3 regions of the Priestia sp. BR_2 genome follow, and region 1 is predicted to be linked to each of the others. Evidence: riboswitches for the same ligand, from Rfam matches in the RefSeq annotation. Region 1 holds a riboswitch; each other region holds the start of a gene.
The links. A riboswitch is a leader RNA that binds a small molecule or an ion and turns the genes downstream of it on or off. The one in region 1 is predicted to bind thiamine pyrophosphate.
Positions count from the first base shown of each region.

Region 2: it holds a riboswitch for thiamine pyrophosphate, as region 1 does, so the genes downstream of both, RB298_RS17100 (ABC transporter substrate-binding protein) here and RB298_RS28490 (YkoF family thiamine/hydroxymethylpyrimidine-binding protein) in region 1, are expected to answer to the same signal.
Region 3: it holds a riboswitch for thiamine pyrophosphate, as region 1 does, so the genes downstream of both, RB298_RS24140 (ECF transporter S component) here and RB298_RS28490 (YkoF family thiamine/hydroxymethylpyrimidine-binding protein) in region 1, are expected to answer to the same signal.

Region 1 is NZ_JAVFHM010000328.1:73,908-84,226, forward strand. Features, by position in the region: gene RB298_RS28460 (NAD-dependent succinate-semialdehyde dehydrogenase) at 145-1,569, opposite strand; gene RB298_RS28465 (siderophore ABC transporter substrate-binding protein) at 1,756-2,727, opposite strand; gene RB298_RS28470 (iron ABC transporter ATP-binding protein) at 2,933-3,691, opposite strand; gene RB298_RS28475 (iron chelate uptake ABC transporter family permease subunit) at 3,688-4,635, opposite strand; gene RB298_RS28480 (ABC transporter permease) at 4,625-5,578, opposite strand; gene RB298_RS28485 (nitroreductase family protein) at 6,101-6,703, shown strand; TPP riboswitch at 6,886-6,988, shown strand; gene RB298_RS28490 (YkoF family thiamine/hydroxymethylpyrimidine-binding protein) at 7,074-7,676, shown strand; gene RB298_RS28495 (sporulation protein YjcZ) at 7,750-7,845, opposite strand; gene RB298_RS28500 (nucleotidyltransferase domain-containing protein) at 7,963-8,661, opposite strand; gene RB298_RS28505 (class I SAM-dependent methyltransferase) at 8,805-9,527, shown strand; gene RB298_RS28510 (methyl-accepting chemotaxis protein) at 9,711-10,319, shown strand, end outside.
Region 2 is NZ_JAVFHM010000218.1:326,483-336,801, forward strand. Features, by position in the region: gene RB298_RS17080 (glycoside hydrolase family 65 protein) at 1-1,902, shown strand, start outside; gene RB298_RS17085 (EAL domain-containing protein) at 2,135-3,181, opposite strand; gene RB298_RS17090 (diguanylate cyclase domain-containing protein) at 3,387-4,922, opposite strand; gene RB298_RS17095 (VOC family protein) at 5,181-5,564, shown strand; TPP riboswitch at 5,740-5,849, shown strand; gene RB298_RS17100 (ABC transporter substrate-binding protein) at 5,971-7,002, shown strand; gene RB298_RS17105 (MTH1187 family thiamine-binding protein) at 7,091-7,384, shown strand; gene RB298_RS17110 (ABC transporter permease) at 7,381-8,139, shown strand; gene RB298_RS17115 (ABC transporter ATP-binding protein) at 8,194-9,027, shown strand; gene RB298_RS17120 (TatD family hydrolase) at 9,116-9,931, shown strand; gene RB298_RS17125 (aspartyl-phosphate phosphatase Spo0E family protein) at 9,966-10,142, opposite strand; gene RB298_RS17130 (extracellular solute-binding protein) at 10,301-10,319, opposite strand, start outside.
Region 3 is NZ_JAVFHM010000294.1:91,757-102,075, forward strand. Features, by position in the region: gene RB298_RS24115 (pyridoxamine 5'-phosphate oxidase family protein) at 1-450, opposite strand, end outside; gene pdxR (MocR-like pyridoxine biosynthesis transcription factor PdxR) at 578-2,044, shown strand; gene RB298_RS24125 (helix-turn-helix domain-containing protein) at 2,104-2,889, shown strand; gene RB298_RS24130 (SDR family oxidoreductase) at 3,498-4,352, shown strand; gene asd (archaetidylserine decarboxylase) at 4,416-5,219, opposite strand; TPP riboswitch at 5,385-5,497, shown strand; gene RB298_RS24140 (ECF transporter S component) at 5,589-6,218, shown strand; gene RB298_RS24145 (ABC transporter ATP-binding protein) at 6,211-7,887, shown strand; gene RB298_RS24150 (energy-coupling factor transporter transmembrane component T family protein) at 7,884-8,690, shown strand; gene RB298_RS24155 (TetR/AcrR family transcriptional regulator) at 8,847-9,416, shown strand; gene RB298_RS24160 (DMT family transporter) at 9,421-9,780, shown strand; gene RB298_RS24165 (response regulator transcription factor) at 10,258-10,319, shown strand, end outside.

The sequences.
Region 1 (10,319 bases):
GCAGACTTTGAGGACGCCCTTTTACTTTTCGTTTAACAACAAGTTTCGTTCTGTTCATGCAGCGCAGTAAGCTGCCGCTTCCCTGTCAGAGGCTTCTTTCCGCTTGCGCTATCACTGGGAGCGTGAAGATGCCGGGTTCCACTCTTATAATCCAAGCGAAATGTATTTTACCTCCAGGAACTCCTCCATTCCGTAATGTCCGCCTTCCCGGCCGAGCCCGCTCTCCTTAAAGCCGCCGAACGGCGCTTGCGCTGTCGAAGGCACCGGATCATTCACGCCTACAATCCCGTAATCCAACGATTCGGCAATGCGTACCGCTTCACCCAGATTTTGCGTAAATACATAGGCGGCCAAGCCATACGGACTGTTATTGGCACGCTGCACGGCTTCGTCTATCGTTTCGAAAGTGGTAATCGGCGCAAGGGGGCCGAAGGTCTCCTCGTTCATGCACTCCATGTCGTCCGTAGCGTTCATGATGACCGTGGGCTCCACATAATTGCGGCCGAGCTCGGGCAGGGCTTGACCGCCTGCCAAGACGATGCCGCCTTTCTCTTTCGCATCCTTGATCTGTCGTACGACTTTATCCACGGCTTCCCGATTAATCAAGGGACCGATATCGACCCCCTCCTCCATTCCGCTGCCCACCTTCAATTGCTTGACAAGCTCAGTAAACTTCGCAGCGAATTTCTCCGCGATCCCTGCCTGAACATAAACCCGGTTGGCACATACGCAGGTCTGTCCCCCGTTGCGGAACTTGGAAGAAATCAATCCCGCAGCCGCTTGATCCAGGTTCGCCTGATCGGTCACGATAAACGGGGCATGGCCGCCAAGCTCCAGCGATATTTTCTTGACGTTGGCCGACGCGCCGGCCATCAGCTGTTTCCCTACTTCGGTGGATCCCGTAAAAGACAGCTTTCTAACCCGGCAGTCCTCTTGCCACACGCCGGAAATGTCGCTTGAAGACCCGGTTACGATGTTAATGACCCCGGCTGGAATGCCGGCTTGATCCGCTAGCTCCACCAGCTTGATCGCCGTGAACGGCGTCTCGCCGGAGGGTTTGATCACCACGGTGCACCCCGCCGCCAAGGCCGGCGCTACCTTACGTGTAATCATGGAGGCCGGGAAATTCCATGGCGTGATGGCGGCAACGACGCCAACAGGCTGCTTCGTTACAATGATGCGCTGGCGGCTGGATGATCCGGGGATGGTCTCGCCGTAGATTCGCTTGCCTTCTTCCGCGTACCATGCCACGAAACTGTTGGCATATTGAATTTCGCCCGCCGCTTCCTTCAGCGGTTTCCCCTGCTCCGTGGTCATAATCCTTGCCAATTCGTCCGTATGTTCCGCGATCAGCTCATGCCAGCGGCGCAGCAGCTCTCCCCGCTCGTTCGCCGTTCTGCGGGACCATGCCGGAAAAGCATCGGCGGCCGCATCGACGGCAAGCCGGGCTTCCTTCTTTCCGCCTTTGGATACGGTACCGATAACCGTGCCGTCCGCCGGGTTATATACATCCATCTGCTCCTCGGTCTGAATCCATTTTCCCGCGATATAGATTTGATTTTGAAACATAAGAATGACCTCCTAATCGATTCTTCTAAGCTGCGATTATTCGATATCATGATTAACTAACATCTATTTAACGTTAGGGTCTGTCAGCCTATTATCCGATATCCACTTACCCTAATGCAAAAAAATAAAACACCGGAGCTTCGTCAAGAAACTCCAGTGCTTCCATATTCATAGCTTAGCGTCCGTCTATTTAACGGCTGCGTCTACTTCCGTGATCATTTCGGATACGGATGTCAATCCGCCGCCGGACAGATACCAGAAGTCAGGGTTCAAATACACGATGTTGCCCTCTTTCGCGGCATTGGTTGTGTTGACAAGTTCGTTCTCGACAACCGCTTTGGCGCCTGATTCTCCTTCACCCGTGGCTACCGCTGCACCGCGGTCCACAACAAAGAGATAATCCGGGTTCATCTCAACGATGTATTCATTGGAAATATCTTTACCATGCGTACTCACTTCAATGTTAGGATCGACGGCACCGAAACCGAACACGTCATGCAGAATGCCGAAACGGGAGCCTGGGCCGTATGCGCTGATTTTGCCTTCGTTCGCCAGAATGATCAGGGCTTTCTTGCCGGTTGCAGTAGCTTTCTCATTCAAAGCCTTGATGTTTTCGTCGATCGTGGCAAGCTCTTTTTCAACTTCGGCTTCTTTACCGAAGATTTGACCCAGCGTATTCATGTTCTCTTTGAAGGATTCCATGTATTTGCTTGTGTCCACGCCCAGGAAGATCGTCGGGGCAATTTTGCTGAGTTCCTCGTATGCATCCTGCTGTCTGCCGGAAATAATGATCAGATCCGGATCGATGCTGTTGATTTTCTCAAAGTCAGGCTCTTTCAGGCTGCCCACATTCTCATATTTCTTGTCTTCGAATTTGGACAGGTATGCCGGGATATTCGCTTGCGGAACGCCCAATACCTCAACGCCCAATTTATCCACGGAATCCAGAATGCCAAAATCGAATACGACGACGCGGGAAGGATTTTTCTTGACAGGCGTTTCGCCCAGCTTATGGGTAATCGTGATTTCTTCGGACGAAGGCGGCGTTTCTCCCGCAGCGTCGCCTCCACCCGCACCGCTAGTTTTAGCGTCCTGCCCACAAGCCGCGAGCACAAGCGTGAACATTGCTACCATAAATAAAGCCAACCATTTTTTCATTCCTAACACCCCATTTTTAATATTTAAAATCTTTATGATTCAACATATATTTGAATTTATGGTTGAATATGTAATTCAATTTGAACAGAGGAAACTATGCCGTCCTTTGACCAAGGCGGCCTAGTCCTTGTGCAGGGAGTGAAGCTCGCACGCTTCATCAGCATCTCCCGGAGTCCATATCATATTTTCGAATCCCGCTTATCGATTAACCGTAGTATACGCACACCCGATTGTCGTTAATCTCTTCGATCTCGATGTCCATGTCGTAGATGCCCCGAAGAACATTGCTCTGAATGATGTTCTCGGTTTTCCCTTCGCTTTCAATCGCTCCGTCCTTCAATGCCACGATGTAATCCGAATAGAAGGAAGCGAAGTTGATGTCATGAATCACGATCACGATCGTTTTGTTCAGGTCGGCGACAAGCTTTCGGAGAATCTTCATAATCTGTACGGAGTGTTTCATGTCCAGATTGTTCAGAGGTTCATCCAGCAGGATATACTCCGTGTTCTGGGCGATGACCATCGCGATATAAGCACGCTGGGTCTGACCGCCGCTGAGCTGATGAAGATATTTATGCTGCATATCCTCAAGCTCCATATAGGAGATGGCTTCATCCACGAATTTCTCGTCTTCCGCGTTCAATCGGCCTTGGGAGTATGGAAAACGCCCGAAGGATACAAGCTCGCGCACCGTCAGGCGGAGGCTGATATGGTTCGATTGCTTCAGAATCGAAACCTTCTTCGCCAGGTCCCCGCTTTTCCATTGGCTGACCTCTTTGCCGTCCACCGTAATTTGACCGCTGTCCTTGCCCGTTAGTCTGCTTATCATGGACAGCAAAGTACTCTTACCGGCGCCGTTCGGGCCGATAAAGGACGTAATTTGACCTTTCGGGATCGTAACCGACACGTTATCAACGACCTTTTTGCCGCCATAGACTTTCGATACGTTCGTAACCTGGATCATGCTTTACTCTCCTTTAGTAGCAGGTATATGAAGTAAACGCCGCCGATGAAGTTGATGATGACGCTTAGCGTAGTAGAGAACGTAAACACCCGCTCTACCACCAGTTGACCGCCCACCAAGGCGATAATGCTAATCAGAATGGACGCCGTGATTAAGTGTGAATGCCGGTATGTTTTCATGAATTCATAAGCGACGTTGACCACAAGCAGTCCAAGGAACGTGATCGGTCCTACCAATGCGGTGGCCACCGAAATGAGAACCGCGACAACGATCAGAAGCCTCTTCACAACGTAATCATAGTTTACGCCAAGGTTGATCGCCTGATCACGACCCAGCGACAGCACGTTCAAGTACTTGGCAAACCGGGCAAAATACAGCAGGGTCAGCGCAACGACAATGACGGACAGGATGAGAAGCTCGGTCTTCACATTGTTGAAGCTGGCAAACATCTTGTCGGACACGTACTGGAACTCGTTCGGATCGATCAGCACTTCCATAAAGGAAGACATGCTGGAGAACAGGGTTCCAAATATCATGCCGATCAGCAGCAGGAAGTAAATATTGTTTCCTTCCCTCTGAAACAAAATCTTATATAGGATCCCGGCGAACAGGATCATCGCGCCGACATTGATCAAAAAGTTAACATTGCTGCCCAGTTTATACAGCGTGAAGGAGCCGAAGACAAAGATCACGGTCGTCTGGATCAGGATATACAAGGAATCCAATCCCATCACGCTTGGCGTCAGTATCCGGTTATTCGTGACCGTTTGAAACACCGTGGTAGACAGAGCGATCGCCCCGCCGGTCAGAATAATGGCAAGAACCTTCTTGATTCGTCTTGGAAGGGCGTAATCCCAATTGCCGCCAAGATCAATGAACAGAAAGACTGCCACCAGGATGATTGCCGCCGCGGCCAACAGGCCGAGTTTGGCTTTATAAGTCATAAGCCTTTCTCCTCATCAGTAAGAAAATGAATATACCGCTTCCGAGTACGCCCACGGTCAGACTAATCGGAATTTCATAGGGATAAATGATGATCCGGCCAAGGATGTCACAGAACAGTACGAACCCGGCCCCCAGCAGCGCGGTATGCGAAAGGCTTTTTTTCAAGTGGTCCCCTAAGTACAGACTAACAATATTAGGTATGATCAGACCAAGGAACGGAATCACGCCGACGGTCAGCACAACGGAAGCCGTAACCAGCGCAACGATGACCAATCCCAGGTTCACGACTCGCCGATAATGAAGTCCCAGGTTGGTTGCGAATTCCTCTCCCATTCCGGCTACCGTAAACTTGTTGGCAAACAGGTAAGCCAGAATCACAAGCGGGATACTGAGATACAGCATTTCATATTGGCCCTTCATGATCATGGAGAAATCGCCCTGCAGCCAAGCCGACATATTCTGTATAAGATCATATTTGTAGGCAAAGAAGGTCGCGACCGAGCTGACGATATTACCGAACATAAGCCCTACCAGCGGGATGAAGATCGCGTCCTTGAACTTGATCCGATCCAGTATCTTCATGAAGATAAAGGTTCCTGCCAGTGCGAATACGAATGCCACGAGCATTTTGATAAGCGGGCCGCTTGTCGTAAAGACGAGCATGGCAACCAAGATCCCCAATCTGGCGGAGTCCATAGTGCCCGCGGTCGTCGGCGATACGAACTTGTTGCGGCTGAGCTGCTGCATGATCAATCCGCAGATACTCATGCTGACTCCAGCCAAGATGAGGCTGACAAGCCGTGGAATCCGGCTTACAAGCATAATATGCTGTTGTTGTTCTGTCATCGAGAACAGTTCCAGTGGCGAGATATCTTTAACTCCAATAAATAACGAGATTATGGAGAGTACCACAACGGCTGCGAATAAGTATCTAATCTTCATGGTTCTTCCTTCTATGCGTATGTCTGTCGAAACTCCGGCAGTCAGCAATTCCCCAACCATTCTCATTGAGATTGATTATCAATTGCGTTCTGATATGGATTATATCATTCTCATTCTCAGTCGACAAGTATAATTGAGAATCAAAATCATTTAATTTGTTCATCCAAGTATCATTTGTTCATGATTTGTTCATAATATGGAGTTTCGCAGAGATAAACTTTATATCACCGAGGCTGAGCCGCTTGGATTCGCGGTTCCCAAAATACATACGTATGTAGAAGCTGATTTAATTCTCAGTAACCGGGTATAAAAAATATAAATTAACTTTCCTTCGAAGCGTTGACAATCCCTCTAAGTTATATTAATATGCTAACATAATTATTATTTCTAACTAAACGTAAGTTAATGTGGAATGATAATTCAACGACAGCAATTCAACTCAACATGCATATTTGCTTGAATTAAAGGACATCTTTGTTATCAGGCTTATGCAAACATGATTACATCAGGAGGTTTTTTTCAATGTCTAAAGATTTTTCAGCAGCACTTAAGCATCGCCGTTCCCATTATGCCATCAGCAAAGACCCGGTCATTTCCGACGAACGCATCCAGGAGATTGTTAATGAAGCCGTTAAATATACTCCGTCTTCTTTCAACTCCCAAAGCGCACGCGTCGTTGTACTGCTTGGCGAACAGCATGACAAACTGTGGAACCTGACCGAAGGCATTCTGAAAGAGGTTGTCGGAGACGAAGAGGCTTTCAAATCCACAGCTGAAAAAATGGGTGCATTCCGTGCTGGATACGGCACTGTTCTCTTCTTCGAGGACAATAACGTAGTTGCCGACCTGCAGCAAAAGTTCGCGCTGTATGCCGACAATTTCCCTGTTTGGTCGAACCAATCCAACGGCATGCTGCAATTCGTGGTATGGACGTCCCTCGAGGCAGAAGGCCTGGGCGCATCCCTCCAGCATTACAACCCGTTGATCGACGAGAAAGTGAAGTCCGAATGGAACATTCCGGAAAACTGGAAGCTGATCGCTCAAATGCCTTTCGGCAAACCGGTTGCAGATCCGGGCGAAAAAGAATTTGCGCCGCTTGAAGATCGCGTGAAGGTATACAAGTAAGCCATAGCCGGCCTAAGCCGCCTACCCAAGCCCTGAGGATTGGAATAGGCGGCTTTTTTATGGTGCCCTGCCATTGAAAACCTGCCGGCAAAACGATACAATAACACAGGAAGCAGGCCTTTCGCCTTCTGATCTTCGGAAGTTCTTGGAGCCGGCTTGATACCAACTGCATATTTGATGTTTGGCTGTACTAGGGGTGCCATGTGCTGAGAGACGGCGGACCGCCGTTAACCCTTATCACCCGATCTAGATCATACTAGCGTGGGGAAGTGTAGCATTTATGTTTATTTCTTTGCGTAGGCATAACTGCACTTCTTCATGGGGTGCGGTTTTTTTGCGTGGACTTATACAATGGGGAGGAAAAAAATTTATGAATGAGCTTGTTTGCGGAACCAGCCGGATCGTGGGTTGCCGGTTCTCGGTATTTCCCATGACGGATCGGTTCGTTGAAGTGATCACGGAAGCGCTTCGTTCCGTGGATTCGGAAAAGGTCTGGATCCAAACGGATGATGTAAGCACTTGTATTCGCGGACGTGCGGAGCATGTGTTTGATGTGACGAGAGCAATATTCGCTTATGCCGCGGCTAGCGGCGTGCACACGGTGTTTAACGGTACTTATTCTATCGGCTGCCCAGGCGATACGGATGCCGATGCGTATATGAATGAGGATTCGACCCGCTTAAACCACGATATCGGGGAACGCGCCGATATCGAAACGGCCTGCCAATTCGCGCTTTACCCGATGGGTAGCGCCAATTACATGGATGTCATTTACGCAGAAGTGGATCGTGCGAAGGCAGCGGGCACATTCGGTGGAAGCGTACATTACGCCAGCCGATTGGACGGAGCGTTGTCCCGGGTGTTCGGATCACTCGAAGACGCGTTCCAACATGCGATTCAATCCGACAGCAGCCATCTGGTCATGACTGCGGTGGTTTCGGCCCACAGCCCATCCCCCAAAGCCAAAGCTTAAGGTCCTTTCCAACAGATAAAGGCCCGGCACGCGCCGGGCCTTTATCAATTGCAGGCAAGAATATTGACGGTGTTTAAATCCAAGCACTCAAGATGATTACGAGCAGGATAAAGAGAACCAATATAGTTCCTACTGAATTGCCCCATGCGCCGCCGTATGCTCCGCTCATGAAGATCCCTCCTGGATTTAAAAGAATGACGTGAGTTAATCACGTTATTATCTTATTGCTTATGGCGGGCGAGCGTCACGGCTAATGTACCCCCCTCTTTTTTTATGCAGGGCTTATTTATTCCTCATAACCGACCAGCAGCCTGCCTCCGTACGGGCTGAGCGCTTCCTCCGTCACTGCAATAAGGTCCGCAGGATCGTCCTCCCGATAAATCGCCAGAAGCGCTGCCTCCAGTCGATCCCCCATAGCTGGGCTATAGCGGTTGAATAAACGAAACAGCATCTTCCCTTCACCCGTCCACTCCCGGTTTGCCCTCAGCACGAATTCGCATAGAGTCGACGCTATTTTGTGTACAGTAAACCATTTTTCGCCTTCCCTGCGGGGACTTGTCAAGTCCAGCAAAAACTCGGTCAGGATGTAGCGGTATTCGGCAATATCGCTCGACGACAAGGGCATGGGGCCGTAATTCAAATCATTCCGGGCATCCGCCCGCACCTCTTCTCCCTCAGGCAACGAACGCAGCACCGTACCTTCGGCGACCATCCGCTGCAAAGACGGATTCGCCGCCAGCACTCCCTCGTCGAAATATTCGCGATAGGAGGATAAAGACAATATGAATATTTCCGCGATCCAGCCATGCGCCTCGATCGTCTTCCTGCTGAAGTCATATCCGTCCCGTTCAATGACGATGATGTCCAGATCGGATTGTTCATTATATTCACCACTGCTCGCGCTGCCGCCAAGTACGGCAAGCAAGCAGTCGGGATAATTTCGTTGCATGACGCGTATCGCTGCCTCCGTCGGTTCCAGTCTCATGGCCGTTTTCCTCCAGTAATTCTCTCATCCGCCACAAAAAAGGGCTCAAAATATTAAATTCAACGAAAACCCCAAACGTACCTGAATCATATGGTAAATAAACGATTACCCGCATTGACGATAAGGAAGAAGGGATAGATGAGATGAATTACATTCACATGCTCTCCAGATTAGGCATGGGCAGTGCCCACCCGGGAGGATTCGAGGCAACCCTCAGAATGCTGAAGAATTATCCCATTCAACCGGGCAGCCGCATTTTGGAGGTAGGGTGCGGAACCGGCAGAACCGCCTGTCATCTTTCGGAGATGGGTTATCAAGTGACCGCCATTGACCTGAACGAAAATATGATCAAAAAAGCCCGCGCAAGAGCCGAAGCCATGGGTATGGACGTGGAGTTCCTGCAGGCGGATGTATGCGCGCTGCCTTTCGAAGACAACCGGTTTGATCTGATCATGGCCGAGTCCGTCACCGTATTTACGGATACCTCGAAATCGCTGCCCGAATATTACCGCGTTCTGGATCGCGGAGGCGTCCTGCTGGACAGGGAACTGCTGCTGGATAAGCCGATGCCGGAGCCGAAGCTTAAGGAGCTGCTCGAATTCTTCGGCATTCCTAATCTGATGATGAGGGAAGAATGGGCGGGGTCCCTTTTGTCTTGCGGTTTTAAGCAGGCTGAATTTTTGGAGTACAACCACTTCAACGAGCAATTAAAGGAAGAGCAAACCCGTCATCTGGATGCGTTTGAGCAGCGCGATAAAGGACTCCTGTTCGATGCTGCGCTCTGGGAAACGCTGTTCAAGCATGACCGCATGATTCTGGATAATACGGATTATCTCGCTTCCGTCTTATTTCGTGCGGTGAAATAATCCGGCTTCATCTCTATGCATCAAGAGGGGATCTGCATATGGCTATGCTTCCCCTCACTCCCATCACATTCAGTTCTTTCGACCTAATTCAACACTTTTTGTCAATTCGTTATATCTAGTTTAGCCCGTCGATGCTATAATCATGGTAAATATATCCTATGTTGTTGAGGAGGACTCATTCTTATGGCATGGTTCAACAGACTCCCTATGTCTCAAAAAATCACCGCAGCCTGTTATCTCATTGCCGCTTTGTTTGCGGTACCCATGCTGCTTGCGTTTATTCTGATGGGTAAAGCAATCATTGGCGTGGTCATCGTCGTGGTACTAACCGGGCTTACTTTTCCTCTTTCTCGCCTCATTGAGAAAACGCTTACGAACTCCTTCGCGGAAATCTCCAGCGTTTCCGCCAAAATCGCCAAAGGCGACTTCACCTTCCAGGTGGAGGAGGTGGGAGGCATGAACGATCTGAGCAGAACCTTCAACAGCATGGTGGACAAGCTTCGCAAAATATTGCAGGAAACCTCGGATATCACCCGTCAGGTGATGACGTCAAGCTCAAGCATCTCGATTAAAAACCAGGAGCTTATTCAAGTGATGAATCAAGTCTCCCTTTCCTCCAACGAGCTGGCCGTCGGCGCCAACGAAATTTCGGAAGACGTATCCGAAATGACGCATTCCATCCGTGAGATCGAAGAGAAGGTCAGCAATTATACGCATTCGACTCAGGAAATGAATACCCGCTCGATCGAAACGCTGGGACTGGTTGAACAAGGAAGGGATTCGGTAGCCAAA
Region 2 (10,319 bases), on a different contig from region 1:
CAGATCGAGGCGGTTCGCTTTGTCAGCATTGTACGCCACGAGATCGGTGCCATCCGGTATGCCGTAACGCCGCTTAATTTCGCTGGAGAGCTTACGGTTACGCCTTATCTCGATGGCGATGTGAAGAACAAAGACTCCAACTATGACGAGAAGTTCTGGCTCGAGGTATTCAAGGAAGCCGCGCAAGGCTCGGCCGCATTGACCGTAAAAACCAAAAAGCTCGATTTCCATGTTACCTCCGTTATGTCTTATTACCTTGTTAAGAACGGGGTGAAGCTGGATCTTCAAGCCGAGCTGATCGAGAAAGAGAAATATGCCGCGAACCGCGTAAGCGTCCCCGTATCCGAAGGCGAAGCCGTTACCATCTATAAATACGTGGCCAACGTCACTTCCCGCAATCATGGATTCGGCGAGTTGGTGGATGCTGCGCGTGCCGTGCTGGAACCGGCGGTGGAGACCGGATTTGAACAGCTGCTGAAGGAGCAGGCAGATGCCTGGGGCGACAAATGGAAGGAAAGCGATATCGTCATCGAAGGCGATGTGGCGGCCCAGCAAGCGATCCGCTTTAACATTTTTCAGCTGAACCAAACCTACAGCGGCGAAGACGACCGCCTGAACATCGGGCCTAAGGGCTTTACCGGGGAAAAATACGGCGGCAGCACCTACTGGGATACCGAGGCTTATTGCCTGCCGTTCTATCTGAGCACCGCCGATGCCAGCATCTCGCGCAACCTGCTGATCTATCGTTATAAGCACCTGGAAAAGGCGAAGGAAAATGCCAGAAAGCTCGGCTTCACCAAAGGGGCGCTCTATCCTATGGTGACGATGAACGGCGAGGAATGCCATAACGAGTGGGAGATTACGTTTGAAGAAATCCACCGTAACGGCGCGATTGCCTATGCCATCTATAACTATGTCAATTATACCGGCGACTTCTCTTACCTCGGCCAATACGGTCTGGAAGTGCTCGTGGAAATCTCCCGTTTCTGGGAGGAGCGCGTGAATTACGTGCCGGCGAAGGACCAGTATATGATGCTGGGCGTTACCGGCCCGAACGAGTACGAGAACAACGTCAACAACAACTGGTATACCAACCGCATTGCCAGCTGGACGATGGAATACACGATCGACGTGCTGGAGTATTTGAAAGAGAATGAGAATTCCCGCTATGCCGAGCTTACGGCGAAGCTTGCCCTGCAGGATGCCGAAACGGCCAAATGGCAGGATATCATCAGCAAAATGTACTACCCGGTAGACGAGGAACTCGGCGTCTTCCTGCAGCAGGACGGTTTCCTTAACAAGGAGCTGGTTCCGGTGAAGGAATTGGACCCTGCCCACCTGCCGCTGAACCAGAATTGGTCCTGGGACCGCATTCTGCGTTCGGTGTACATCAAGCAGGCCGACGTGCTGCAAGGATTGTTCTTCCTTGGCGACCGGTACGACCTGGCTACGAAAAAACGCAACTTCGACTTCTATGAACCGTTCACGGTACACGAGTCCTCCCTCTCGCCATGCGTACACTCCATTCTCGCGTGCGAGCTCGGGTACCAGGAAAAGGCGTACGAGATGTACCTTCGTACAGCCCGCCTGGATCTGGACAACTACAACAACGATACCGAGGACGGCTGTCATACGACCAGCATGGCGGGAACCTGGATGTCGGTTGTGCATGGCTTCGGCGGCCTGCGCGTGAAGGACGGCGTATTGCATCTGAACCCGTTCATTCCGGGGCATTGGTCCTCCTTCTCCTTCAAGGTGATGTTCCGCGGCTCCCGCCTGAAGGTTAACGTCAAAGGCCATGAAACCCTCATCGTGAACGAAACGGATACGCCCGCCGTCCTGAACGTGAGCGGCAAGGAATACGCCATCAGCGGATTTGGAGAGGTAACGGCTGCAAGATAAAAGGCACTGGAGCTTCAATGCGCCGGCCCATACAAAAACAAGAGCCCTGGAAAATCTTCCAGGGCTCTTGTTTTTACAGAAAACGGGCTCCTCTACATCATGGCTCATTCTTGAAGAACCCGTCTTCGTCCATGTCTGGCATCATCTGCAGGTTCGGCTTCAGCCATAAGCCGGGATCAGATAAATGCCATCGCTTTGCGCCTCCGTGCGGGGGAAATGCCGATTATGTATGTTATGAATAGATCAGTTGAGTATGAGGATCACGCGGAGGGCGCTCGGCTGGCTTCCCAAACAAATACCCCTGCGAAAGCTCGATCCCGATATCTCGGCAAAAATGAAACTCCTCCCGTCTCTCGATGCCTTCTGCAAGCACCATGGCCCCGAAATCATGAGCCATGTTCGTGATCATTTCGAGCTGCTTCTGCTGGGCGGGATTTCGATCGCAATGGTCGATAAGACTCCGGTCGATCTTCACATAATCCGGCTTAAGCTTAATCATCTGCTCCAATGTGGAATAACCTGCGCCGACGTCATCCATGGCTACCGAGATGCCGTGGCTTCGATATACCTCGAATATCGACTGCAAATGCTTCACATCGTCGATCTTCTCGGTTTCCACCACCTCGAATACGAAATCCCTCGGATCCAGATGGAGCCTGTCGATCGTATTGAAGGTGTGGCTCAGACACATCTGCGCATCGTATATCGAGGACGGCAGGAAATTCACGAACCGCTTCACGCCGATCGGAAGCCACTCGGCACTGGTCTCAATCGCACTGGTGCGTGCCGCCTGGTCCAGGAATGAATGCAGTCCGGTTTTTCGGGCTGTCTCAAACAGCTCGTACGGCTGGAACCGGAGTCCCCACTCTACCGGTCGAAGGAGAAATTCATAGGCCACGATCTGCTCGTTTGGATCCACGATGGGCTGCATGTAGCTCGTAAACTGCTTATGTAAAATGACATTCACCATATCATAATGCTCCATCTGCAGTTCGAACTTCTGCATAGGGATCCACGAATGCCGGATTTGCGGAGCTCCTCCACGGGTAACACAGAAGGACAGCTCTTGACGAATCTTCAGCGGAAGGGGTTGCAGACACTCGATGATGGAGATCAGGTCCGCTCGTACCTTGTAGTTCACAGCACAACCCTCATTGTTCTCTTGTACCGCGTAGCCGTTCACTGCCAGCAATTGAATAAGCTCACCACTTGCAGGCTTCATATGAATGGTCCCCTGGTCCTCAATCGGTTCAAAGGTGCTGCAATTGTCGCAAATCATGTTCGTCCTCCTTGGCAAGCTAGCTCTCACTATGCTTCTTATCGGCATTTTGAATATGATTTCTTTGCATTTTATGGATTTTATATCGAAGTTATGACCTATTTTGCGAGAAATGCGCAAGATTCGTGCAATGATTGCGCTAAATTCTACAATAATCGACTTATATTGCTCTTAACAACACATTGTCGATATCCGAATCTTTTGTCTATTCGACTTTTTGATCCAACAGCTGCAGCAGCATCGTTCGTTCCACATCGAAATGCCAGCGGGCGTTTCGCTCTTTGGCCGCATACATCGCTGCATCCGCGCGACCGATCAGCTCTTGGTCGTTCCTGGCATGATCCGGATAGACCGCGATGCCGATGCTCGGCGTGGTTCGGACCTCATGCCCTTCCAGCTCATACGGCTCGCTCAGCATCGTCCAGATCTCTTCCGCCATCCAGATCAGTTCCTGATCCTCGCCGGCCGGATGAATCACTACCGTAAATTCGTCCCCTCCTAAACGGGAAACCAGAACGCCTTTGGATTCAAGGGTTTGAAGACGGGTCGCGACCTTGCGAATCAGCAAATCGCCGGCACGATGGCCGTAGCGGTCATTCACTCGTTTAAAACGGTTCATATCCATATATAGAAGCCCTACGCGGGAACCCGCACGGTCCGCCTCCTGCAGCGAGCTCGACAGCCTTGCGTTAAAGTAGCGGCGGTTATAGAGTCCCGTAAGATCGTCGCGATGCGCCAAGGTCTCGCTCTGCATCAAGCTTTGATGCAGCTGGTCAAACAAGCGGTCATTCTCGAACTGGATCAGGATCTGCCTGATCAGAATCAGGATGACGCACAGGGATAAGCCGGTAAAAAGCCCGTTCCACCCTCCGAACCGCTGCACCATAAGGGCAAACATCCCGCCAAGCACGCTGTAGGGAAGCAGATATCTTACGATCAGATTTCCGAACGAACGGGGCTCCCTCTCATCCAACGATTGATTTCGGGCATCGGGAGCTGACCGCCCTCCTGCCAAACCAATGATGAATACCGATAACGTATACAGTGGGTACAGGTATGAACGAACTTCAACACCCTTATAATCGACGAGATACATATGCAGAACATCGGCGGCAATGTACATGCTCCCGCCGAGGCACATCAGGAAGACTGCCCGTTTCCTTAACTGCCCTGTGTTAAAATACAACACCAAGGTGAAGAAAATAAGCACCGTTGCGCACAGCGGGTACAGCATGTCCACCCACAGCTTTCCCCATAAGGCTTCATTCGCCAAACCGTTAAGCTCGGGCTTGATGAAATATTCCCAGCCTACCGTCATGACCGTTATGCCAACGATCACGATATCCAGCATAAACCGCACTCCCCGAAACGAACCTTGTACGTGCCGGAACAAATAAATGAGGGCACCTGCAAACAGGATGATTTCGAATCCCCAGAATAATTGAGTCGAAATTGTACGGGAAGCGCTCTCTTTCCCCAGCCAAAAATAACAAGCATCGATGATTCGAGCCGAGGCATCCGCCATCAGCCCGGCACTTGCGATAAGCCAAAACCTTCGAAGATGCGGCTCGTAATGCCTACTGATCCGTAGTAAATAGACGGAAGCGGCAGCGGCAGCCATAATGACTAGAACACGCTGAAGCAATAAAGCATCAGGCATCCACAGAACGGTCATTATCTGAATGAATGCATATATGATGGCGAGTCGAATCCACAGATGATCTGCTGGAGTTGGACTCATAAGCATTCCTCCTCGGCCAAAAGGCAAGCTTTCTTCAATGCTTGTTTGTTAGGTCTTTTGAATTAATAGTTATAGTTCTCATGATACTTTTTACCCACCTAAAAGTAAAGATGAGGAAATGAAAGAAAGACCATCGATTCTACTCTATTAAACCATCGCGCTCCAAAAGCTTTCCGTCCTCAAGACCCACTTGACGTATAGGAATTATATGATAATATTTCAGTCATATCTCATATGAATCGGAAAGGGTGTTTAGCCTTGTCACAGAAACGATTGGATCATGTCGGCATTGTCGTCCGGGACCTTGAAGCCACGATTGCTTTTTACACAACCGTCGTCGGACTTGAACTGAAGGATCGCCTTACCCATACCAATGGCGTCATCCAGCTGGCATTCCTCGGATTTAACGGCAGCGACGAAACGGAAGTCGAGCTTATCCAGGGTTACAGCGACACGCTTCCCGCAGAAGGCACCGTCCATCATTTCGCCGTCAGCACCGATAACATCGAAGCGGAATATGTGCGCGTACAGGGACTGGCCGTACCTCATCTTGACGAGGAAATCGTAACGCTTCCGAACGGGTACCGCTATTTCTTCGTCCACGGTCCCGAAGGAGAATGGATTGAGTTCTTCCAGCGCTAACCGCTGGCGAACAGGATCCTATCAAAATGCTTCATCCCGTGAATGGTTAACGGGGTTCATTCTTCCAACCGCACAAGCCATGTCCAATACGAAGACCTGCCTCGTTCGCATCCCCTTCCGAACTAGACAGGTCTTTGCGTTAGGACTATAATAACGGATGTAACGTCCGAAACTTCATAAATCCCGGGGGAGCTGGAAATTGGCCGGCTGAGAGTGTATCCGATGATACTGACCCTTACACCTGATCTGGGTAATGCCAGCGTAGGAAGTCCATGTTTGCGGCAGCTATGATTTGCCGTGGTATACACTTACGCCGTCATGCGTCCTGATATCATTCAGGGCGCTTTTTTTGTGGAGTTAACGAGGTCATAGAAAGAGAAAGAGAATTCAAAGGAGAGAAGACAAGATGAAGAAGGGAAAATGGATGGCGCTGCTTCTCGCTTGCGCCCTGCTGATGGTTGCGGCGGGATGCGGTACAGGCGGACAGAACGAAAATACAGGTACCGAAGGCGCAGACGGCCAGGCGGCCGAAAAGCTCCGCGACGTACAGCTGATGCTCGATTGGTCGGCCAACACAAACCACACCGGACTGTATGCAGCCAAGGAGCTCGGGTATTATGAGGAAGAAGGGCTTAACGTCCAGATCGTCCAGCCGGGGGCCGGCGGAACGGATACGCTGGTCGCATCCGGCAAGGTGCCGTTTGGCATCAGCTACCAGGAAGGCGTCACGCTTGCCAGAACCCAAGGCCTGCCGCTTGTCTCCATTGCGGCGATTATTCAGCATAATACATCCGGCTTTGCCGCCCCCAAGGACAAGGGGATCGTCAAGGCTGGCGATTTTGAAGGGAAATCCTACGGCGGCTGGGGCTCGCCTGTTGAGGAAGCCGTCATGAAATCCATCATGGAGATCGACGGTGCCGATGTCAGCAAAGTAAATATGGTTAACATGGGCGATGCCGATTATTTTACGGCCGTCAAACGCGATATTGATTTTGCCTGGATCTTCTATGCCTGGACCGGTATCGAAGCCGAGCTCCGGAACGAGCCGCTTGACATGATCTATGTGAAGGACTACTCCGAGCAGCTTGACTATTACACGCCGGTGATCGTAACGAACGAGAAGCTGATCCAGGAGGACCCGGAGCTTGTCAAAGCATTCATGCGGGCGACCTCAAAAGGATACGACTATGCGATTCAACATCCTGAGGATGCGGCTGCCCTGCTGACGAAGGCCGTTCCCGAGCTGGATGCCGAGCTGGTTCATGCCAGCCAGAAATGGCTGAGTCCCCGCTATCAGGATGATGCTGCCCGCTGGGGCGAGCAGAAAGCCGAAGTATGGTCGGGGTATGCAGACTGGATGTTTGAACGCAAGCTGCTCGAGAAGGAGCTTGATGCGGACAGCGCCTTCACCAATGAATTTTTACCGGAGAAACCATAGGATGCATTTAATTTGGAAGAGAGACGGCCTGTCCGGCAGGCTGCCTCTCTTCCATTACAATATAGCTTGCATGAAAGGATGAGTTTAGATGGCAAACACCCTCTTGAGCATACAAGTGATACCCAGAACGCCGGATGGAGGCGACAGCATTCCTTATGTGGATGAAGCGATTCGGGTCATTCAGGAGTCGGGCGTGAAATACGAGGTCCATGCGCTCGAAACCACCTTGGAAGGAGAGCTTTCCGAGCTGCTGAAAATCGTTGAGCGCATGCATGAGGCGCTGGTGAAAGCGGGAAGTCCCAGCGTCATATCCCAGGTCAAAATCGCGCACCATCCGGGCGGCATCAGCATGGATAAGCTGACTGAGAAATACCGTCCATGAGAAAAGGCTGGTGGAGCACCGTTTGGCCGCCCGCTGCAGCGGTCCTTTTCTTTTTGACGGTATGGCAGGCCGCGGTATCGGTATTCGATATAGAGCCGTATATTTTGCCGGCGCCGACGGCCATCGGGCATGAAGCCGCCACCGGCGCCTCCGGCCTATTTCAGCATACGCTGGCCACGCTGCAATTAACCCTGGTCGGATTTATGATCGGTACGGCGATCGGCCTTGTCATCTCGTTGGCCCTGCATCTGGTGCCTTTTCTCAAAACAGCCCTTTATCCGCTTCTTATCCTTAGCCAGAACGTGCCGACGATCGCTCTCGCCCCGCTCCTCATGATTTGGTTCGGCTTCGGCATGCTGCCCAAGGTTATCGTGATTACCCTGGTCTGCTTCTTCCCCGTAGCCGTTGCCGCCCTGGACGGACTGGCGCGTACCGACCGAACCATGATGAATTACATGCAGATGGCGGGAGCCACTTCATGGCAGATCTTCACCAAGCTGGAGCTGCCGCATGCGCTCCCCTCCATCTTCTCCGGGATCCGCATCGCGGCCACCTATTCGGTCATGGGTGCGGTGATCGGGGAATGGATCGGCTCGGACCGGGGCATCGGCTACTATATGATGCTGCAAAAATCCGGCTACCGCACGGACCGGGTGTTTGTTGCCATTCTGATCATCGTCCTGCTCAGCCTGCTGATGGTGCTGCTGATCACCCTGCTGGAGAAGCGCCTGATCCGCTGGAATCGAAAAGGCTAGAACCACGGTGAACGGACATTTTCCAACCTATATAAAAGGAGGCTGTTTAGCGACATGACATATCAAGTATCCCTGCCGGATCATGACGGGCAGCGCCGGTCATCTACCGCGGTCCCGCCAGCGCCTGCCCTTGAGGTTCGCAGCCTTCATATCACCTTCCGCGAACGGCGCAGCGAAGTGCACGTGCTGGATGGCCTTTCGCTTCAGGTGCAGCCCGGGGAATTCGTCTCCTTGATCGGTCCTTCAGGCAGCGGAAAGAGCACGCTCTTCCATATCATCGGGGGGTTAACGGCTCCGGATGCGGGCTACGTACTCATGGACGGTCAGGACGTGACCGGAGAGAAAGGCCGCATCGCCTATATGCCTCAACAGCCGGCCCTCTTCCCTTGGCGTACGGTGGAGGACAACGTGCTCCTTCCCGAGGAGCTGAGAGGCACCTCGAAAACCGCCGCCAGGGAAAATGCCCGCAGCTGGATGGAACGGGCCGGGCTTGCCGGCTTCGAGAAGGCGTATCCGCATACCCTTTCAGGGGGGATGCAGCAGCGGGCCGCCTTTCTGCGCGCGCTGATGAGTCCGCAGGAGGTTATGTGCCTGGACGAACCGTTCAGCGCGCTCGACGCTCTGACACGCGGCGATATGCAGCGCTGGCTGCTCGATATCTGGGAGGATACGCGCCGTTCGGTGCTGATGATTACCCATCATATCGAGGAAGCGCTGCTGCTCTCGGACAGCATCTATATCCTGTCGGCGCGGCCCGGAACGATCCTGAAACGTGTGAAGGTCCCTTTTCCCCGTCCGCGCAGGGAAGACATCCTGAACGACCCGTCCTTTATCGCGCTAAAAACCGAAATCTCCGCCATCATGCGCGAAGAACAGCACAAGCGTTGAGCCGCATAGGCAGGATACAAATGCCTAAGCTCCTGTATCCATTATTCAAGAGCGCTTCTCGGAGGCGTACAAGCGAGGTGATGTAACGATGAAATCATTCACGCAGACGGAAACGAATCTCCCTCTGCTGGACACCCATATTCATCTGGATTCTTATGCCTTCTCCGATCAGCAAACGATTCTTGCGGATATCCGCAAAAGCGAAGTTCAGTCCATCATCTCCGTTTCCATGAACCTGGCTTCCAGCAAGCGAAACCTGGAGCTGGCCAGGGAGTACGGACCGTTGGTGTGGCCGGCATTTGGTTATCATCCGGAACAGCCCGTCCCTTCCCCTGAAGAAACCAAGGAACTGCTGGATTGGATGGCTAATCATGTCGACGACATGATTGCCGTCGGAGAGGTCGGCCTGCCCTATTATGCCAGGCTGGAAGCCGAAACGGAGGGTCGGCCGTGGGATAACCGCCCTTACGAATGCCTGCTTGAGCAATTTATAGCATTTGCGAAGCGGCATCATAAACCGGTTATACTGCACGCTGTATATGAAGATGCGGATACCGCATGTGATTTGCTCGACAAATATGGCGTCACCCGCGCCCATTTCCATTGGTTCAAGGGCTCCCGTGACACCTTGCAGCGGATGGCGGATAAAGGCTGCTATATCTCCTTCACGCCCGACATTCTTTATGAGGATGAAATTCGCGATATTGCCCGTATGTATCCCGAGCATCTTGTCATGACCGAAACCGACGGCCCTTGGCCGTTCGATGGCCCGTTCACCGGACAAATGACCCATCCTAAGATGACGGCTTCCGCAGCGGCGGCATGGGCCGAGCTTCGCGGGCTGGCCGTTTCCGAGGCTCGCAGGATTTTTTACGAGAATGCGGTTAGACTTTACGATCTATAAAAAAAAGAATTCCCGTTCCATTCAAGCCGGTTGTTTACGCAATCGGTTTGTTTTCTTTAAGGAACCGGTTATATTGGTTAATCAGTTCATCGAGCACGATCGATTGCCTGAGGACTTTAGGATGGTTAAAATCACGATACCGCTGCTTCATTTTATGAAGCTTATTTCTTTCCTGCTCGATATCAAACCTAATGCCTTCCTTCGTTTTCATGACTTTATGTCCTCCCCTCATGTAATATTTTATGCTTTAATGTAAAATTATAGGATGTTTGATGTTAGACATCAGGGGCCTAAAATTGAAAGGGACAGGTCCCAAGAAACAAAAAAAACCACAATGCGAGCTCACTCGCATTATGGTTTGGATTTCGGTTATTTCACAAATTTCTCC
Region 3 (10,319 bases), on a different contig from region 1:
GGCTACCCCTTTCAGCCTGGAGGTGTAAGACCGGTCGTTCGCGTCGATGGCGCGGTATCCGCCTTCAGGCTGCAGCTTTTGCATCAGCGCCTCCATCGCAAGCGCCTTTTCCTCCAGATTGTCCACGATCACGGCCTCGCCGATAGCCGTTACGCTTTTGAAATAGGCCGTGGCCGGGCATGCCATCTCGGGGTCGGAGAAATAGGAAGGGATGAGGGCATACTCATCCGCAATGGTGAAGCATACGGCGGGCGTCCGGCGGAGATGGTCCATTTTCTCACCCATCCGGCTGCCGTGAAAATAGAACGCTCCGTTGACATAGGCAAAATTCAAAGGCGTTACACGCGGGATTCCCTCTTCATCGGCTGTTCCAAGGAAACCAAAGCTCATCCCGCGAAGGAAGTCCTCGATCTCTTGGGGATCCTCCATCGCAAATTCGTCTCTTCTCATGGTTACATGCTCCCCCTATCATTTTGAATAACAGCATACGATGTTCATTGACAAGGAAAAAGCGCCAATTTAGAGTAATTAGTATAGTCCAATTTGATCGTAATCCCAAAATAGAGGAGATATCGCCATGGAGCTTGGATTGCCGTTCGAGACCTATGTGGAACAATATCGATATAAATATTTGGCTCTGTACCACGCGATTCGCGCCGCGATTCATAGCGGCAAGCTGCCGGAAGGGACGAGGCTTCCCGCAACCCGCGAGCTGGCCAGGCTCTACGGGGTGTCCAGGGGATCGGCCGCGCAGTGTTATGACATGCTGATGGCCGAGGGCTATGTCGTATCCCGGCAGGGCAGCGGAACATACGTGGCCGAGGGAATAGCTGCCACGGCAGGCCAGCCGCCATTGGCCGAGCGGGCGCCGGCGCTCTCCGCTTGGGGGCAGCGACTGATGAGCCAAAGCGGGGAATATGTCTCGGCACAGCTGCTGCTAAAGGAGCCTCCCCCGGGTACGATCTCTTTCGCGAATGCGAGGATGCCCATGGAGGATTTCCCTTATTCGGAGTGGCGGAGCGCGTTATCCTATGCAGGCGGAAGCGGGGGAGCCGAGCTGCAGAACGGAGCGCCCCCGGAAGGGGATATCGAACTGCGCCGGGCGATAGCCGGACACCTTCGGTTCACGCGGGGCATACAGGCGGATCCCGAGCATATCGTGGTTTTCAGCGGTTCCATGCAGGGGCTTGTCCTGATGTTCCAGCTGTTGGTTGATCCCGGCGATCACGTGGTGATGGAGGATCCGGGTTATCAGGGAATCCACCGGGGCATAAGCTTGAGCGGAGGGATTCCGCTGCCGTCCCCTGTCGACGATGCCGGATTGATTCCGTGCGAATGGGATGCCGGCCTGCTTGTCGTAAGCCCCAGCCGTCAATACCCGACCGGCGCGGTGCTGCCGCTGGAGCGAAGAAGGGCGCTGCTGAATTGGGCGCGAAGCCGCCAGGCCTTTATTATCGAGGATGATTACGACAGCGAATTCCGCTGGGGCGGCAAGCCGATCGAACCTCTGAAAATGCTGGACGACGAGGGACGCGTCATCTTTGTCGGCTCATTCTCCAAAACGATGTTCACCGGCCTCCGCATCGGTTATGCCGTGCTTCCCCCGAGCCTGGTTCAGGCGGTCGTTCAGGCCAAGGCCCTGTACGAGCCGATCTCGCCAGCCGTATTGGAGCAGCGCGCCTTGGCCCGCTTTATTGTAAGGGGAGGTTACGGGAGGCATCTCAGAAGAATGACCCGGCTGTACGGCGCGCGGTATGAGGCGCTTCGCCATGGGATGGAAACCCATGCCTCGGGCTTGTTTCGCCTTCACCCCGGCGATGCCGGCCTGCACGTTTACGCGAACTGGCTGCGCTCCGCGGAAGAGTATGCCCTGTTCCAGGAGGCTGCCCGCAAGCGCGGCGTCATGTTTCGGGATGCGGCGGCCTATCATCGTACGCCCGGGCCGCCTGCCGCCTGCTTCGGCTTCTCGCATCTCGGCATCTCCAGCATCGAAGAAGGGGTTGCCCGGATGGCGCAGGCATGGCGGGACATGCAAAAAACATAAAAAACGGGTATGATGGGAAAGAGGTCAATTTTTGAATGAGATGAGGGGGTTATGACGAGATGCTGAATGCATCGCCGTCTTCGTTTATAATCATGCCTGCGCTTGCCAAAATCGTTTGCGAGCCGGGCTGGAAATGGCAAAAACGCGAAAGGCCCATGCAGAACTACGATTTGTTCTATGTATGGAGCGGCGAAGGCACGGTCGAGCTAAATGACGAGCCCTTTACCGTGGGAAAGGGAAGCTGCTTCCTGTTCCGACCCGGAGATCATACGAGCGCGACGCACAATCCGCAGAAGCCGCTCGTATTGACATATATCCATTTTGACGTGACCGACCCGGTCGAAGAGATTCCGGCATCTTATCGCAAGCTGACGGAAACGATGGATTTCGAATATTTGCTTGCACGCTATGTGCGTTTGTATCTGGACAAGCCCTATGGTTCACTGGAAGAGGGCCAGCTCATTCTGAAGCAGCTGATGATTCATTTGCTGCGCTCGGATCTGGATGCGCCGGTGGTCAAAAAAGCAAGCAATCAGCTGTCCGAGGCGATCCATGAAATCGCGAATTACGTCCGCCAGCACCCAGGGGTTCCCCATCGGGTCGAGGATTTGGCGGCCAGAGCGGGGTTGTCTCCCCGCTACTTCTCGATCAAGTTCAAGGAGCTGATCGGCACGCCGGTGCAATCCTATATCATTCAGATGCGGATCGAGCGGGCGCAGCATCTGCTGCTGCATCAAGGGATGAACGTAACGGAAGTGGCCGACGCGCTGGGTTATCGGGATATTTTCTTCTTCAGCCGACAATTTAAGCAGTATACGGGCAAGAGCCCATCCGAAATTCGGTGATTCCCCGCCCTTCCATAACTTACCTGCTTGGTGGAAGGGGCCTATGGGTTTCATAGCAAGCGATTTAGGGTAAAAACGACGTACAGTTTCATTTTAAGATATCAGAAAGTATAAATTCGAAGCAAGAGCCTTCCTGATATCGCAAGAAAAACTTCCGTTAAATGCGGTCTGTCTTCTATGCAAGTACGTCGATAGACGTTTTTCTTATGAAGGGGGGAGAGGGGAATGAGCCCAAGAAGACGGGTGCGTGGACGTTTCTTCAGTCGTGGCGGCTGCGGTATTTTCAGAAATCGCTTGCGCCGCATGAAGACAACGAATCCGAATCATCAGGACGTTTGGTTTTAAAGGACCTTGGCCTACATACGGGTGAATCCCGTTATCATATACGCATTTCGCTGGAAACACGCAAAAGGGAGCTGACAAGCTCCCTTTTTTATTGGGATTAATTTTATAGGTCAGGACTCGGACTGCATTGCAAACATTTGATATATTGGGAATATACATAAAACGCTTAAGAGCAAAGCTCGAAACAGATTAGGCATTTTGGATATAGGAAGGGTGACGCGTGTGAAGGAGAGAGTGGCATCGACGGAGCCGGCGGTGATCCGGTGGTAACGGCGGGAGCAGGGAAGGTTGCGCTGGTCACGGGCGCGTCAAGCGGGTTCGGACTGCTGATCAGTCTGGAGCTGGCAAAAGCAGGTTATGACGTGGCCGCGGGTCTTCGCAGACCTGAGGCGGCAGCAGAGCTGCTGGCTCAGGCTGAACAAGCAGAAGTTACCGGGCGTATTCACATCTTCCGACTGGATATATGTGCCGAGGAGCAGGTCAAGGCTGCTGCTTCGGCGCTGGAGCAGAAGTTCGGCCGCTTGGACGTGCTGGTGAACAACGCCGGCGAGGCGGTGGGCGGCATGGTGGAGGAAGTGCCGCTGGGGGGCTGGCGAAAGCAGATGGAGACGAATTTCTTCGGGACCGTATCGGTGACGCAGCATATGCTCCCGCTGCTGCGCAAGACCGGACGGTCCAAAATCGTTCTCATGAGCAGCATTAGCGGCAGGGTCGGCTTTCCGGGTTATGGTCCCTATGCGGCGTCCAAATTTGCGTTGGAGGGGTTCGGCGAGAGCCTGTCCATGGAGGTGATGCCCTTTGGCATCGATGTCGTGCTGGTCCAGCCCGGTGCCTACGGCACGCCGATCTGGAATAAGAGTTTTGGGGAGCTGGCGGTCAAGGAAGGATCACCCTACAGCGGTCTGCTGAAGGGCGTGCTGGACTATTCCGAGCGGACGGCCAGGGAAAGCGGAGATCCGCAGGAGGTAGCCCGTCTTGTGGCAAGCATATCGTCCATGACCAAACCGAAGTTCCGCTATACGCTGCCCCGAGGCACGCGGCTGACCGCGCGGATCAAGGGACTGCTGCCGGATCGGCTGTTTCAGCGGATCATTTACCGGCTGCTGAGCAGGCGGTAATCCTTCATCCGTCGAATGTTTCATGGACTTAACTTATAGCGCATGCTTGGAAGGTGAAAGGAATTACCCTTTTCGGGCTGTGGAAGGGTGCAGCAAACCGAGCAGTTCTCCCATCTTCACCTTGGAGCCCGGTTCCAAGTCACCGCGGGGTGTAAATGTGCCGTTCTCCGTCAAGAGCACGACGGTAGAGCCGAATTCAAAGTACGCAAGTTCGTCGCCAATGTCGTATTTCTTCACGCTCTCGTCGGCATAACGGATGCTGCTTACGTTCATGGCTCCGACCTTCACGACCGCAACTTCGCCGAATTCATGGGCAATATAGGTAATGAGGCGCTCGTTGCGGCTGAGCACGTTTCGGATATGGGTCATCGCAAAATCGTTCACGGGGTATACCCGGCCCTTCAAATGCTCGCTTTCCGCTTGAATGCCGGTTACCGGGGAATGTATGCGATGATAGTCGGTTGGGCTTAAATACAATACGAATGCATAACCGTTGATATAATTCTCCATTCTCGGTGACTTGGCGAGCAGCTCGCTCAGGGTATAATCCTGTCCCTTGACGCTGAGGATGGTGCCGGCGTTGACGGCGCACATCGCCGAAATCGTGGCATCGACGGGGCTTACCATGGCATCGGCGGTGTCGTCTATGGCGCGCAGGCCTATTTTTAACCGGCGGGAAAAGAATTCGTTCAACGAACGGTATTCGTGGATCTCCTTCTCCGCTTCATGCGCCGGGATTTGGTAGATTCGTATAAATGCAGGTATTAGATGACGGCTCAGCCGGCTGTGGGAACAATGCCCCATGATGCGGGACAGCCACTTGCGGGAGGACAGCTCGGTCATCAGACGCAGCAATTGTTTAGCCATGTCATTCTCCTTTGTGCATAGGTGTCGGCAATAAAACGTTGGTGGAAAAGCCAATCACTCTGATATTGACATAGAATGAGCCGGAAATCAATAAATAGCCATTTTTGAAAAAAGGTTCTTGCTAATTGGGGAACGAATGTGTATTTTAAGATTAACATGAAACCGAATAGGGAATACGGGGGCTTGAGTGAATCAGGCTGAGATTGCAGCTGCTATCCGCTGTTGACCGTTAATCTGAACTGGGTAATGCCAGCGTAGAGAATATCCGACCCTGCCTACATAGGGCCTATTTTTCCGTCTGCGCGTTTTTCCAGACGGTTTTTTGTTGTGTTTATACAAAAATATCGGTGGAGAGGGGAATGTGTTGTTATGGGAACGTCAGTGCAGGAAAAATTGGGGGTACAGCCTAGAAAAGGGCTGCGTTTAAGCGATATTTTGGTGACGGTGCTGGTATCGCTGGTGCTTGGCGTCATTTATCATTTCTGGGGATCGGTTTACAATCTGCTGAAACCGCTGTTCTTCGAAGCGGATGAACTGTTATACGGCATGTGGTTCGCAGCGGCCACGCTCGCTTACCTGCTGATCCGCAAGCCGGGAGTGGCCATCATCGCGGAGGTGGCGGCGGCCCACGTGGAAGTGCTGTTCGGGAGCGGCTGGGGACTGACGCTGCTGCTGTACGGTCTCATTCAAGGGCTGGGCGCGGAATTGGTATTCGCGGCGTTCCGTTACCGGAGCACCTCGGCGTGGACGGTGGCGATTGCCGGGGCCGGCGCGGCGGTCGGCTCGATGGTGATGGACTTCTATTACAGTTATACCGATGATCTTCAGACCTGGATGTTCCTCGCCAAGTATGGCATGCGGATTCTCAGCGGCGCCGTCATTGCCGGCTTGCTCATGCTGCTGCTGGCCAAAGCGTTGGACCGTACGGGCGTCACATCCCTGCTGCGCCCTGCGTCCAAGAAGGATTATGAAGCACTGGATGATCCGCGCCATGTCTAAAACCGCCGCCCGCTTGGTTTCGTCTTCAACCGCCGAGGCGGTTACGGAGCAGGCCGTGCATGTGGAGGGATTGCGCCTGAAGTATCCGGGCGAGGAGCGTTTGATGTTTAAGGACTTGTCCTTCTCGGCTGCCCGCGGGGAAAAGGTGCTGCTGCTCGGTCCGAGCGGCTGCGGCAAATCCACGCTGCTTCAGGTGCTTAGCGGGATGATTCCCCGCGCCACGGAGGTGCCGATGAAATGCGAAGCCCAGCTGGTGCCTCGCTCTTGGGGATATGTATTCCAAGATCCGGATACCCAGTTCTGCATGCCGTACGTGGATGAAGAGCTGGCCTTCGTGCTGGAGAACCTCAGCGTTCCCCGCGACGAGATGAAGGAGCGAATGCAAGCCGTCCTGCATGAGGTTGGGCTTGACCTTCAGGAGCTGCATATGCCGATCGGTCATCTGTCGCAGGGGATGAAGCAGAGGCTTGCGCTGGCTTCGGCCCTTCTGCTGGAGCCGGAGGTGCTGTTCCTCGATGAGCCGTCCGCCCTGCTCGACCCGGAAGGCAGGGAGCAAATCTGGTCAGCGGTGAAGGCCGTATCGGAAGGGCGTACGCTGATTATCGTGGAGCACCGGATTGAAGAAATGGCCCAATACGTGGACCGCGTGGTGCTGTTCACCCCGGATGGCGCCATTCTGGGCGATGGTCCGCCGGCAGCGATATTCGCCGAATATGCGAGCGAGCTTCAGGCGTATGGCATCTGGTATCCCGGCGTTTGGGAGGATTATGCGGAGTCTCGGGCAGGACGGGAGCTGTTTGCTCCGGTAGACGCGCCAGGCGATGAGCTGGGAAGTCTCATGCCTGAGGCAGACTCATCGTATGCCCACCTTGGGGAGCCTGTCATTCGGTTAGATGATTTCCGGGGATTGCGATGGGAGAAACCGGTCGTCTCTCTTCCTTCGGCTGAGGTATATCCCGGAGATTTCATTGCGGTGATCGGGCCCAACGGCGCAGGCAAAAGCTCGTTGCTGCTCAGTTTGATGGGGCTCCTGCGCGCCGAAGGGACCTATGTGCTCTGCGGGGAGGAGGTCATCCAGGGCAAGCGCAGGAAAGTGCGGAAGAAGAGAGAGCGGCAGCTGCGCCAAATCGGATTCGTGTTTCAGAATCCGGAGCTTCAGTTTCTGACGGAACGTATCGGCGATGAGGTGATGTACTCGCTGCTGGTGGACCATATGCCGCCGGAAGAAGCGAAGGCACGGGCCGACCGCTGCATGGAACGCTTTGGGCTGGACGGCATGGATAACAGGCACCCGTACCAGCTGTCGACAGGCCAGAAGCGCCGGCTGAGCGTTGCCACGGCCATGGCAAGGCAGCCGGCCGTCCTGCTCCTGGATGAACCGACCTTCGGACAGGATGCGCGGAACACGTTCGCGATTCTGGAGATGTGCGAACGGCTGCGCCGCTCCGGAACCGCCATTCTCATGGTGACCCATGAAATGGAGATCGCGCAGCGGGCGGCCACGCACATCTGGGAGATTCGGGAAGGGCGGTTGACGTCAAGTTTGCCTTCCCCGCGCTGGTGTAGCGGGACGGAATCCGGACGGGAGACGGGCAATGCGAATCACGCCGATGCGTCGCGGGATACGCTGGCTGCATCCGGTCATCTCCATACGGGGGTGAATGCATGAATATATGGAATCCTGTGCGGATCACTTGGCTGCACCGGGCGGATCCGGTGGTGAAGCTGGGACTGATCTGTGCGCTGTTTTTTATGACGGTGCTGACCCATGATCTTGATTTCGTCATGTATCAGGCCTTTATCTTTATGATTTGCCTCGTGGTGCTCAGCGGGGTGAAGCCGTGGAAGATGCTGCTGTTTTTCATTCCGTTCCTGCTTGCCTTCATATCGTCCGCCTCTTCCATGATGCTGTTCGGTAAGGGGGAGACGATCTGGTGGGAATGGGGATTGTTCCGGGTATCGGAAGAAAGCTTCTATCGGGGACTGCATCTGGGCTTTAAGGGGATTGCCTTTGCGTCAGAAGGGCTGCTGCTCGTGACGACAACGTCCTCGGTGGATTTGTTCTACAGCCTGATGCAGAAGCTGAGGCTGGCGCCGAAGTATGCGTACAGCTTCATGGCCTCGATCCGGCTGCTGCCGATGGTCTGGGAGGAATATGTGATCCGCCGCCAGGCTTTGAAGGTACGGGGAGTCCGCCCGATTCGGGGAGTTCGCGGCATGGTGAACCGTGCAGGCATGTATGTGGTGCCGCTGCTGGCGCAAAGCATCCGCCGGGCACACCGGGTGGCTGCTGCGATGGAGGCGAAGCAATTTGACGGGGACCGGGCGAAGGCCCGAACGTATTATTACCCGTCACGATATTCCCGCTACGATCTTCTGGTCGTCGGTTTACTGGCAGCCGCCGCCTGCTGCGCCTATATTGCGGCCGGATATTTTCCTTGGTTCGGCATTGGCGACGTGCGGTTTGATTAAACCGTTGTTCTCCGGACAAGGGCCTGCTTACGGCTTGTAAGCAGGCTCTTTTTTTGTTGATAACTCCAGAGGGTCTGGATTTTATGCTGATTGAGGCGTTATAATACTAATGGTACCAATAAAGTATTTTCAGTACCAGAAAGAGGGTTTGGTCACTTGCGCGAGCGAATATTAAATGAAACGATCCGTTTGATTCAGCGGCAGGGGTTTACGTTTACGGTCAGTGATCTGGCCCGCGGCCTTGCGATTAGCAAACGGACGATTTATGAGCATTTTTCATCCAAGGAAGAAATCGTTGAGCATATCATTGACGGGATGATTCGTCACATCCAGCAGCGCGAACGCGAAATTGCGGCGGACGAGACGCTTACCGTTCTGGAGAAAATCCATCAGATCCTGATCTGCCTGCCTCAGGAGATGGAGAAGATGGATTTGGGGATGCTGCCGGATCTGAAGCGGTCGCATTATCCGCAGTGGGAGAAGCTGGACACCTTTTTCCGGGAAGAATGGGGCATTGTCACCGAGCTCATGGAGCAGGGCATGGCCGATGGCAGCATCAAACGGATTCATATGCCGCTGTTCATCGACCTGTACCTTGGGTCGCTCCATCAGATTTACGATTCGAGGGCGACGGTGAAGCATCAACTGCCGCTGGGGGAGCTGCTGCAGTCCGTCATGGATATTTTATTGTTCGGCATTGCCGCTGAGAAACGGAAGGGGTCATGAGATTATGCATTGGGTCTATCTAAGTTTGGCTATTCTGTTCGAGGTGGCGGGCACGCTGAACATGAAGCTGTCGGAAGGATTCAGCAAACCGCTGCCAAGCGTGCTGCTGGTCGTGTTCTATATTTGCAGCTTGAGCTTCCTGACATTGAGCCTGAAGCAGATTGAAATATCCGTGGCTTACGCGATCTGGTCGGGACTCGGCATCATGATCATTACGCTGATCGGTTACATGTTCTTTGCGGAGCAGATCAACGGGCTCAAGGTATTCTCGATTCTGCTGATCATCGCGGGCGTTGTGCTGCTCAATTTATCCGGCAGCGCGCATGCGCAGGATCTACCGAAGACGCACCAGTCCGGTCATTAAGGGCGAACAAGCTGGAAACTCCCCTTCAGAATGTTCCACACGGGAATCCACAGTACCCCGGTGCTTTCCATGGCAACATGGGAAACCTGGTGAGACTGAAGCCAATCCCGCAGCTGATACAGTTCGTTTGTAGTCGTTCCAAACGTTTTAACTGCTTGATTCGACTTTTGATTCAAAGGGGCCGGTTAAAACACAAGCAACAACCGTAGCTTGATGAACGTCCAGACCGCAACAACGTTCTAAAATAGCGTCCATTGTGCATCCCTCACATTTAAAAGATGCGGGTCATGCAGCCTTCGATTTGTATTTTTGTACACGTGCTTCATGCGACACTCGGCGGTACGCAAGGCTGCAACAGATCAGTTTGTGGGGTTATTTTAGTTTGAGCGGTTATTTGAAGATGAATCTGAATATACCTTGGGGCCGTTGTTTCCAGTATATTAGAGTTATGGACGTAAAAAGAAAGGCGTGAATGACGTGGCTTCGAACATACTTCTTGTAGAGGATGACAGCTCGATTGGCGAGATGGTAGAGAGCTA